DNA from 2 places in the Vibrio campbellii CAIM 519 genome. Region 2 is predicted to be linked to the other one. Evidence: predicted binding sites of a transcription regulator. Region 2 holds the regulator's gene; the other holds the start of a gene.
What was found. Region 2 encodes PurR, which represses purine synthesis genes. Its sites were predicted from a motif close to TNANGNAAACGTTTNCNTNA; they were not measured.

Region 1 (3,867 bases), 150 kb from region 2:
CGTCGAGTTAGAATCGCCAGCGTCAGTGCGACAATAGGCGGTAATAACGAAACAGGAGAATGTGCAAAATCTATTAAATTCATGATCTTCAAAAACCAAAGTTTGGCTAGAGATCTACTGCAGACAAGTCACGTAGCATACGGTACGTGCTCATGTTGAACTTAGCGACAGGGAAGCGAACACTCCACCCAACCCTACAGTAGCGCTCCATAGTTTAATGTAAATATACTATGGCAGTGTTGTTCCTTTCAGAGACAACCCCAGCAAGTGGCTTCGATAGGCCACCTACTTCGGCAATCATCGCCTTCCACTATTATTCATTGGCATCACCCCAATAATAGCTACTCTTCGAGACTGCACCTCTACGGCAATAACAAACATTTAACTGTTAATCGTACAAATTAACAACAATTTGTCTGCAATATTGCATCAGGTGACAGCCATTGTACTCATGAGGCCTACCAATGCAACACATCAAACTAAATTAAATGAATAAATAATCGCACTTTCGATTTATAAATGGAATGTGATCAACTCATACATTACGCAACTGCAATCACTTCTATGTTGTCGTTTATGAAACTTTATTACTACTATTAAATTCGTCATAGTTTTACGTGTAACAATAAATGAAAGAAATATGACGACAACAACATTCACAATCTCACCCTTCTCTGTCAGAAAAAGAGAAATTAAATTCAAGCGATAAATAAACATGAAGGTAATCGAGAAAAAGATGGTATCTATAAAGAGAAAAGTGTTGGAAATGACTAATTAGATTTCAAATTGATTAATTAATATTGTTTCCTCCCCAAAAAACTAAAGAAATTTAATCTAAATCATGAATTAGCATTTGCACATATGAGAAAGATAAAGTTAAATATAAGGACACTAATTTTTAAATCTAGATTCGCATTTTATTTATCGTCTCGATAAGCAATGTAGAAACTTTTAACCTATTAATAGGAATCGTTATGTCTGAGCTGACTAAAACACTTCTAAATATCCGTAGCCTCCGTGCATTTTCTCGTGAGCTAACTCTAGAGCAATTGGAAGAAGCTCTAGATAAACTAACTATCGTTGTTGAAGAGCGTAAAGAAGCAGAAGAAGCAGACCGCGCAGCACAAGCTGAGCAAGAAGCGAAACTAGCAGCTATCGCAGAGAAAATCGCTCAAGACGGTATCGACGTTGAAGCGCTAATTAGTGCACTTGCTGGTGAAACAAAAACTAAAGCAAAATCTAAGCGTGCTCCTCGCCCTGCTAAGTACAAATATACTGATACTAACGGCGAAGAAAAAACTTGGACTGGCCAAGGTCGTACACCTTCTGCAATCCAAGAGCAACTTGATGCAGGCAAATCTCTAGACGATTTTCTAATCTAATAATAGATTTATGAAATTTAAAAAGGTTCCCTAGTGGAGCCTTTTTATTTATAAATAGTTACAAAAATGGCGCATTCAAAATGCGCCATTTTTCGTATGTAATAGGTTGGCTAATTCAACATAATAAATTAACGTTCCCAGTATGCTTCTTCCAAGCTATCTTCACGCTCAGGAAGGCCACGAGATAAACGTGGAGAATGCTGTACTAGCACCTCATAACTCGCACGGTTTGCATATTTACAAACTTGAGAGAATGAAGAGTAAGTTAAATACTCATTATTGTGCTTGCTTGAGTTAGGCACATTTTCTTTGTGGTATTTATTTGCAGCCATATCGTGAAGAACCGCAGACAATGCTGCATCACCAGCACCATTGGTGTTCTTAATCTTTTCAGGGCCACCCATGTAAGGCGAGATGTGTGAATATATTTTAATTGCGTTTTCACATGAGTCTTTCTTCGCTGGTCGGCTAAATTCGTAACGGTTGAATTCCGCAATAGAGCCAGGAAGCAAAGGTAATGACGTTTCACGCTTAGCGCTGTCTTCAGTGTAACCTGCCATAAATAGACCAACAGGGCCTGCTGTACAAAGCACTAGGTCAGCCCATTCAAGCGTTTTATCTGAGGCAGCTAATGGGTCAGATTCACCCGTTAACGCTTCTGCTTCATCTTCGTTCATTGCTACAACAGATACGTTGTCGCGAATAAACTCTTGCCAGAATGTTGGATCATCTTGAATAACGAATTTAGTACCTAGTGTTAATACCACTGGTACATCGTGTTTCTTCGCGTATTCAATCGCGCGCATAGTTGCTTCAGGCATTGGATCGCCTTCTTTACAACGAACTAGGTACGCAGTAAGAACCAGAGCAGATGCACTCTTGAAGATTTTCTCAGGGATATTGTCTGGGTGAAGTTGGTTCATTTGGCCTTCGCTGATTGCGAAAGTACGTTCACCATCTTCAGTAATAAGAGCGAAACAACGACCAATTGCACCATCAACGCCTTGTAGGTAGTTCAGGTCCATACGGCTAGATGTGTTACATAGGTAACGGTAACCGTAGCTGCCGATTTTGATATCTTGGCTCATTACACCTAAAAGCGTCGAACGGTCATCCGCCAATACTGAGTAGTTATGTAGCGTATTACCGATCGTACCACCTGCATACTCGTTAGTAATTAGGCAGTCTTCTTTTAATTGTTGGTAAAGTGCTTCAGCTGTCGCATCATCGATTACCAATGAGTGTCCTTTACTCAAACCGTACTTTTCAATCACTTCCGTTGTCACTTTCGCTTCAATATCAACCAGCGTTTGATCAATGCCGATGATATGAGTGCGCGTCATCTTCTTGCTTTCTTGTGCTTGGCTCACTAATGGGTCGCGAGCATGAACAGGAAAATAGTGCTTGGATTTGCGTTGTCCAGGAAATTTCATATTGTTAGTCTGAGTAAGGGATTAAAAGGAGAGCGGATTCTATACCGCTGACAATAAAGCAGCAATAAAAGCGAGTATAGCAAACGTTTGCACCCTGCTTTTTATTTTCTAACGCTCTATTCGCCTTCCATGAAACCTAAATCTGGCAGCTGTTCGAGGTGTTCGGTATAGCGTTTTAGATTGAACTCACCACCATTTTTCATTACGTCAAAAATCTCAATCGACATTGCACAAGCCATCATTGCAACGGCATCTTCACGTGGCGTACCTGTCATCATTAGTCGCATTAAGGTTTCTTTTACTTTTATTGGGTTGCCATCTTCGAGCTGGTTTTCAACAATTTCAATCAACTCAGCTTCTTGCATAAATTGGTTTTCTTCGGTCATTTGATATTTCCTCTTGGATTTTTGCCAACTATGCCATATATAACCCTTCTATACTTATCGAATTCTCACACACGGTTTGTTTTCGGTGAAATTTACATCAAAATCGAAGTGTGATTTCGATCTCGGATCTGTCCCCGGTCAGTGGATTCTGGTAGAATCTGCGTCCCGTTAATTTTAGTGGTGTTTAGTAATGTCTGATAACAGCCAAAAGAAAGTCATCGTCGGTATGTCCGGCGGCGTTGATTCATCTGTTTCTGCGTATCTTCTAAAGCAACAAGGCTACCAAGTAGAAGGCCTGTTCATGAAGAACTGGGAAGAAGATGACAACGAAGAATATTGTACAGCAGCAGAAGATCTTGCTGATGCTCAGGCAGTATGTGACAAGCTAGGCATTCACCTACACACCATCAACTTTGCTGCTGAATACTGGGATAACGTATTTGAGTACTTCCTTGCTGAATACAAAGCAGGCCGTACACCAAACCCAGACATTCTTTGTAACAAAGAAATCAAGTTCAAAGCATTCCTAGAATTCGCTGATGAAGTGCTTGACGCTGATTACATTGCAATGGGTCACTACGTGCGTCGCTCTTTCCCAGAGAACGGTGAAAAACCAGAGATGCTACGCGGTCTAGACAGCAACAAAGACCAGAGCTACTTTCTATA
Region 2 (3,867 bases):
GTAATTCACGCGTAAGCATCAGGCCGTCTTCGCCGGGCAAGTTAATATCCAGCATAATTAAATCTACATCGCCACCTTGCAGCACTTCACGCATCTCTGCGCCACTTTCTGCTTCACTGACTTTGTAGCCTTCGTTTTGGAAATAGCCCGCAAGCTTACTACGAGTTACAACATCATCTTCTACGACTAATACGTGATAGCTCATTTACACCACTTTCTGTCTTTTTTATTATCCAAGACGTATTCTATTCATAACTAGTAACATTTCTAGTCGTGGAACCATTAAAATGCAAGATTTTGCGATTTTATTGATTCAAAGCAAGTTTATTTACGGCCATACATAACTACGAATATTTTCCCACAAAGCATAACAATTATAGTTACTGCTATTCATCTTAATTGTTTACACTTAAGGGAGAATCATTCAGGAGCAAAAAAATGCAAGAAGTGAAAGCTTTTAACGAAAAACGCGCCGAGATCTATTGGTGGTTTTCTAGTCTGTTCGCAAAAGAGCTGACAGAAAATGAATTGGAAGCCTACCACAGTGTTGAAATTCGAAGCTTTTTAGCCGGCCTTGGTGAAAATGAATCACTGAAACCAGCCGTTGATACCCTTGTTGATGCACTCAACCGCCAACAAGATCGTGAAGACGCTCAGCTAGAATTAGCTGCAGACTTCTGCGAACTTTTCCTTAAAACAGAAAAACACGGCGCACTGCCTTACGCCTCTATGTACATCGGTAAATCTGGCCTGCTAAATGATAAACCAGCAGAAGAGATGGAAAAGCTGATGGCTGATTTTGGCGTGCAGGTAGACGAAAACCTTAAAGAACCAGCAGACCACTTAGCGGTAGAGCTGGATTTCTTAGGCAACATGATCATTCGCTCAAACGAACTAGAGCAAGAAAAGCATATGGAAGAAGCGTTCGAGAAACAGAACGAATTCATCCAGCAGCACCTTATGACTTGGTTGCCTCAGTTTGCTGCTAAATGTAAGCAATTCGATGAATTTGGCTTCTATGTTAGCGTTGCGCAACTATTAATTGCATTCTGTAAACTGGACAGCACCTACCTTCTTGGTGAATAATTGCCGCCTATTTTAGGGAGCCTGCTATTTAGGCTCCCTATTTTATTCGTTTATTTTTAATCTGGCTCATAGAAACCCAACAAATTTAGCCGTTAAAATGTGACCTCAAAGGCACAAAACAACCGCTGAAAATATTGCCAGTCTGCCCACATCAGTCTAAAATGTGAGCGCAAACGATTAAATATGATTTATATGTAAACCGCTGAAATATAGCGGTTTTCGTGTTTTCTTAACATGATTGCTGACCTATTTCTCATTTATGTAAGACAGGAATAGGCGTTTCAGCAACAAATGTTGCTACAAACATTTTTATACCGATTTCGGAACAACCGCTGCCAAATATCTCAGCAATGCCCTTTCTGCAGTTGCTCGGTTTGCGCAAGACCCTAAACGTATGGTTGTCTTCACTACGGTATTCAGTAGCTCGATACAGGACATCATTTATGGCCACTATTAAAGACGTTGCTCGCTTAGCCGGCGTTTCTACCACAACAGTTTCGCACGTAATTAACAAAACTCGCTTTGTTGCAGAGACCACTCAAGAAAAAGTAATGAAAGCAGTGGATGAGCTCAATTACGCGCCAAGTGCTGTTGCTCGTAGTTTGAAATGCAACTCTACTCGTACTATCGGTATGTTAGTTACTCAATCAACCAACCTATTCTTCTCTGAAGTGATCGATGGTGTTGAAAGCTACTGTTACCGTCAAGGTTACACACTGATCTTATGTAACACTGGTGGTATCTACGAGAAACAACGTGACTACATCCGCATGCTTGCTGAGAAACGCGTAGACGGCATCCTAGTAATGTGTTCTGACTTGACGGAAGAGCTAAAAGAGATGCTTGATCGCCATTCAGACATTCCTAAAGTGGTAATGGACTGGGGCCCAGAAAGCTCACAGGCAGATAAGATCATTGATAACTCAGAAGAAGGCGGTTACATCGCGACGAAATACCTGATCGACAACGGTCATACTGACATCGCATGTTTGAGTGGCCACTTTGAAAAGGCAGCGTGCCAAGAGCGTATCGCAGGCTACCGTCGTGCAATGGCTGAAGCAAATCTTGCAATAAACGAAGATTGGGTTCTTGAAGGTAACTTCGAGTGTGATACAGCAGTACTTGCTGCAGACAACATCACTGCAATGGAAAAACGCCCAACTGCTGTATTCTGCTTTAACGATACAATGGCGTTAGGGTTGATGAGCCGTCTACAACAAAATGGCATCAAAGTACCAGATGACATCTCCGTTATCGGCTACGACAACATTGAGCTTGCTGAGTACTTCTCACCGCCGCTAACAACGATCCACCAACCGAAACGTCGTGTGGGTAAAAACGCGTTTGAAATTCTACTAGAGCGCATCAAAGACAAAGAGCACGAAAAGCGTGTGTTTGAGATGCAGCCAGAGATCGTAGTTCGCAATACAGTTAAGAAATTGAACTAATTTCACCTCAATTTTTATAAAGCGCTCTTCGGGGCGCTTTTTTATTGCGTAAAATAACTTTTTTGAAACATTCGACATCGCTTATACAATCAAAAGCTAAGATAAGTTGCTGTTTTAACTCACTTGTAGCCCATTTCCTACATCAAGCTTTAGTATGGCAATTAAGCAGTCCAAAATATGAAACTAAACACACCAAAATAGCACTATTAACTGAACCAAGATCACACTTTGGTACTTGAAACGTGATGTTAATTCAATATACGAAGTATTCTCAAATGGTCACGCACAGGGCAAACCATTCGAAAGGGTGGGACGCAAAGCCTCCGGCCTGAACCATCGAATTAGATGGAAGGTAGCGGGGTTACCGATGGCAAATATGCATTAAGTGAGTTTACCCTTTAATGACATTGTGTCTGCATGCATTTGCTAATCTCTCGGACCTGATTTTTGGTGGCGTAATATTAATTACACCGAGATAACACACCATGGATAAACCGATACTCAAAGACTCAATGAAGCTGTTTGAGGCACTTGGTAATATCAAGTCGCGCTCAATGTTTGGCGGCTTCGGGCTCTTCGCTGATGAAACGATGTTTGCGCTAGTCGTAAACAACCAACTTCACATTCGAGCTGACCGACAAACATCTTCTGACTTCGAGACTCAAGGACTAAAACCGTACGTCTACAAAAAACGTGGTTTCCCAGTTGTTACGAAATACTATGCGATTTCTAATGATCTATGGGATTCAACCGATCGCTTGATTGAAGTTGCAAAGCAATCTCTAGAGACCGCTAAGCAAGAGAAAAAGCAACAAGCGAGCACCAAACCTAACCGATTGAAAGACCTTCCGAACCTTCGCCTAGCAACTGAACGTATGTTGAAGAAAGCAGGCATTGACTCTGTCGAGCAGCTAGAAGAAGAAGGTGCCTTAAACGCTTACAAAGCAATCCAAGATACGCATGCCTCAACGGTAAGCCTTGAGTTGTTGTGGGCACTAGAGGGCGCAATCAACGGTACACATTGGAGCGTCGTACCTCAGTCTCGCCGAGAAGAATTGATGAGTGCTCTCCCGTAGCGCGTTCATATCAGTATGACATTGAGTAAAAGCCGCAGTTTTCACGCTGCGGTTTTTTTTTGAAATTTTTTCTTATTCCATTCTGTCTTATTATTTAAGAAGCCAAACGGAGCAATTGATATGAATAAGAAAATGATTTTAGGACTGATCCTAGTCGCGACCATCCTCTTTTTAGGTGTAAATTTTGGCCAATACCTAACCCTAGAAAATGCAAAAGCACAACAAGAGGCGTTAAATAGCTTTATTGACCAAAACTT

Region 1: A8140_RS06295 (inosine/guanosine kinase) is a predicted target of PurR. The motif match lies at 2,891-2,910, and genes of this name have one in related genera.

Annotation. Positions count from the first base shown of each region.
Region 1 is NZ_CP015863.1:1,315,089-1,318,955, reverse strand. It holds gene tet(35) (tetracycline efflux Na+/H+ antiporter family transporter Tet(35)) at 1-83, opposite strand, end outside; lysine riboswitch at 193-373, opposite strand; gene A8140_RS06300 (H-NS family histone-like protein) at 975-1,382, shown strand; gene A8140_RS06295 (inosine/guanosine kinase) at 1,511-2,815, opposite strand; gene A8140_RS06290 (hypothetical protein) at 2,932-3,201, opposite strand; gene mnmA (tRNA 2-thiouridine(34) synthase MnmA) at 3,392-3,867, shown strand, end outside.
Region 2 is NZ_CP015863.1:1,161,869-1,165,735, reverse strand. It holds gene torR (two-component system response regulator TorR) at 1-205, opposite strand, end outside; gene torD (molecular chaperone TorD) at 439-1,086, shown strand; gene purR (HTH-type transcriptional repressor PurR) at 1,530-2,534, shown strand; cyclic di-GMP riboswitch class I at 2,814-2,903, shown strand; gene A8140_RS05570 (TfoX/Sxy family DNA transformation protein) at 3,020-3,610, shown strand; gene A8140_RS05565 (TVP38/TMEM64 family protein) at 3,731-3,867, shown strand, end outside.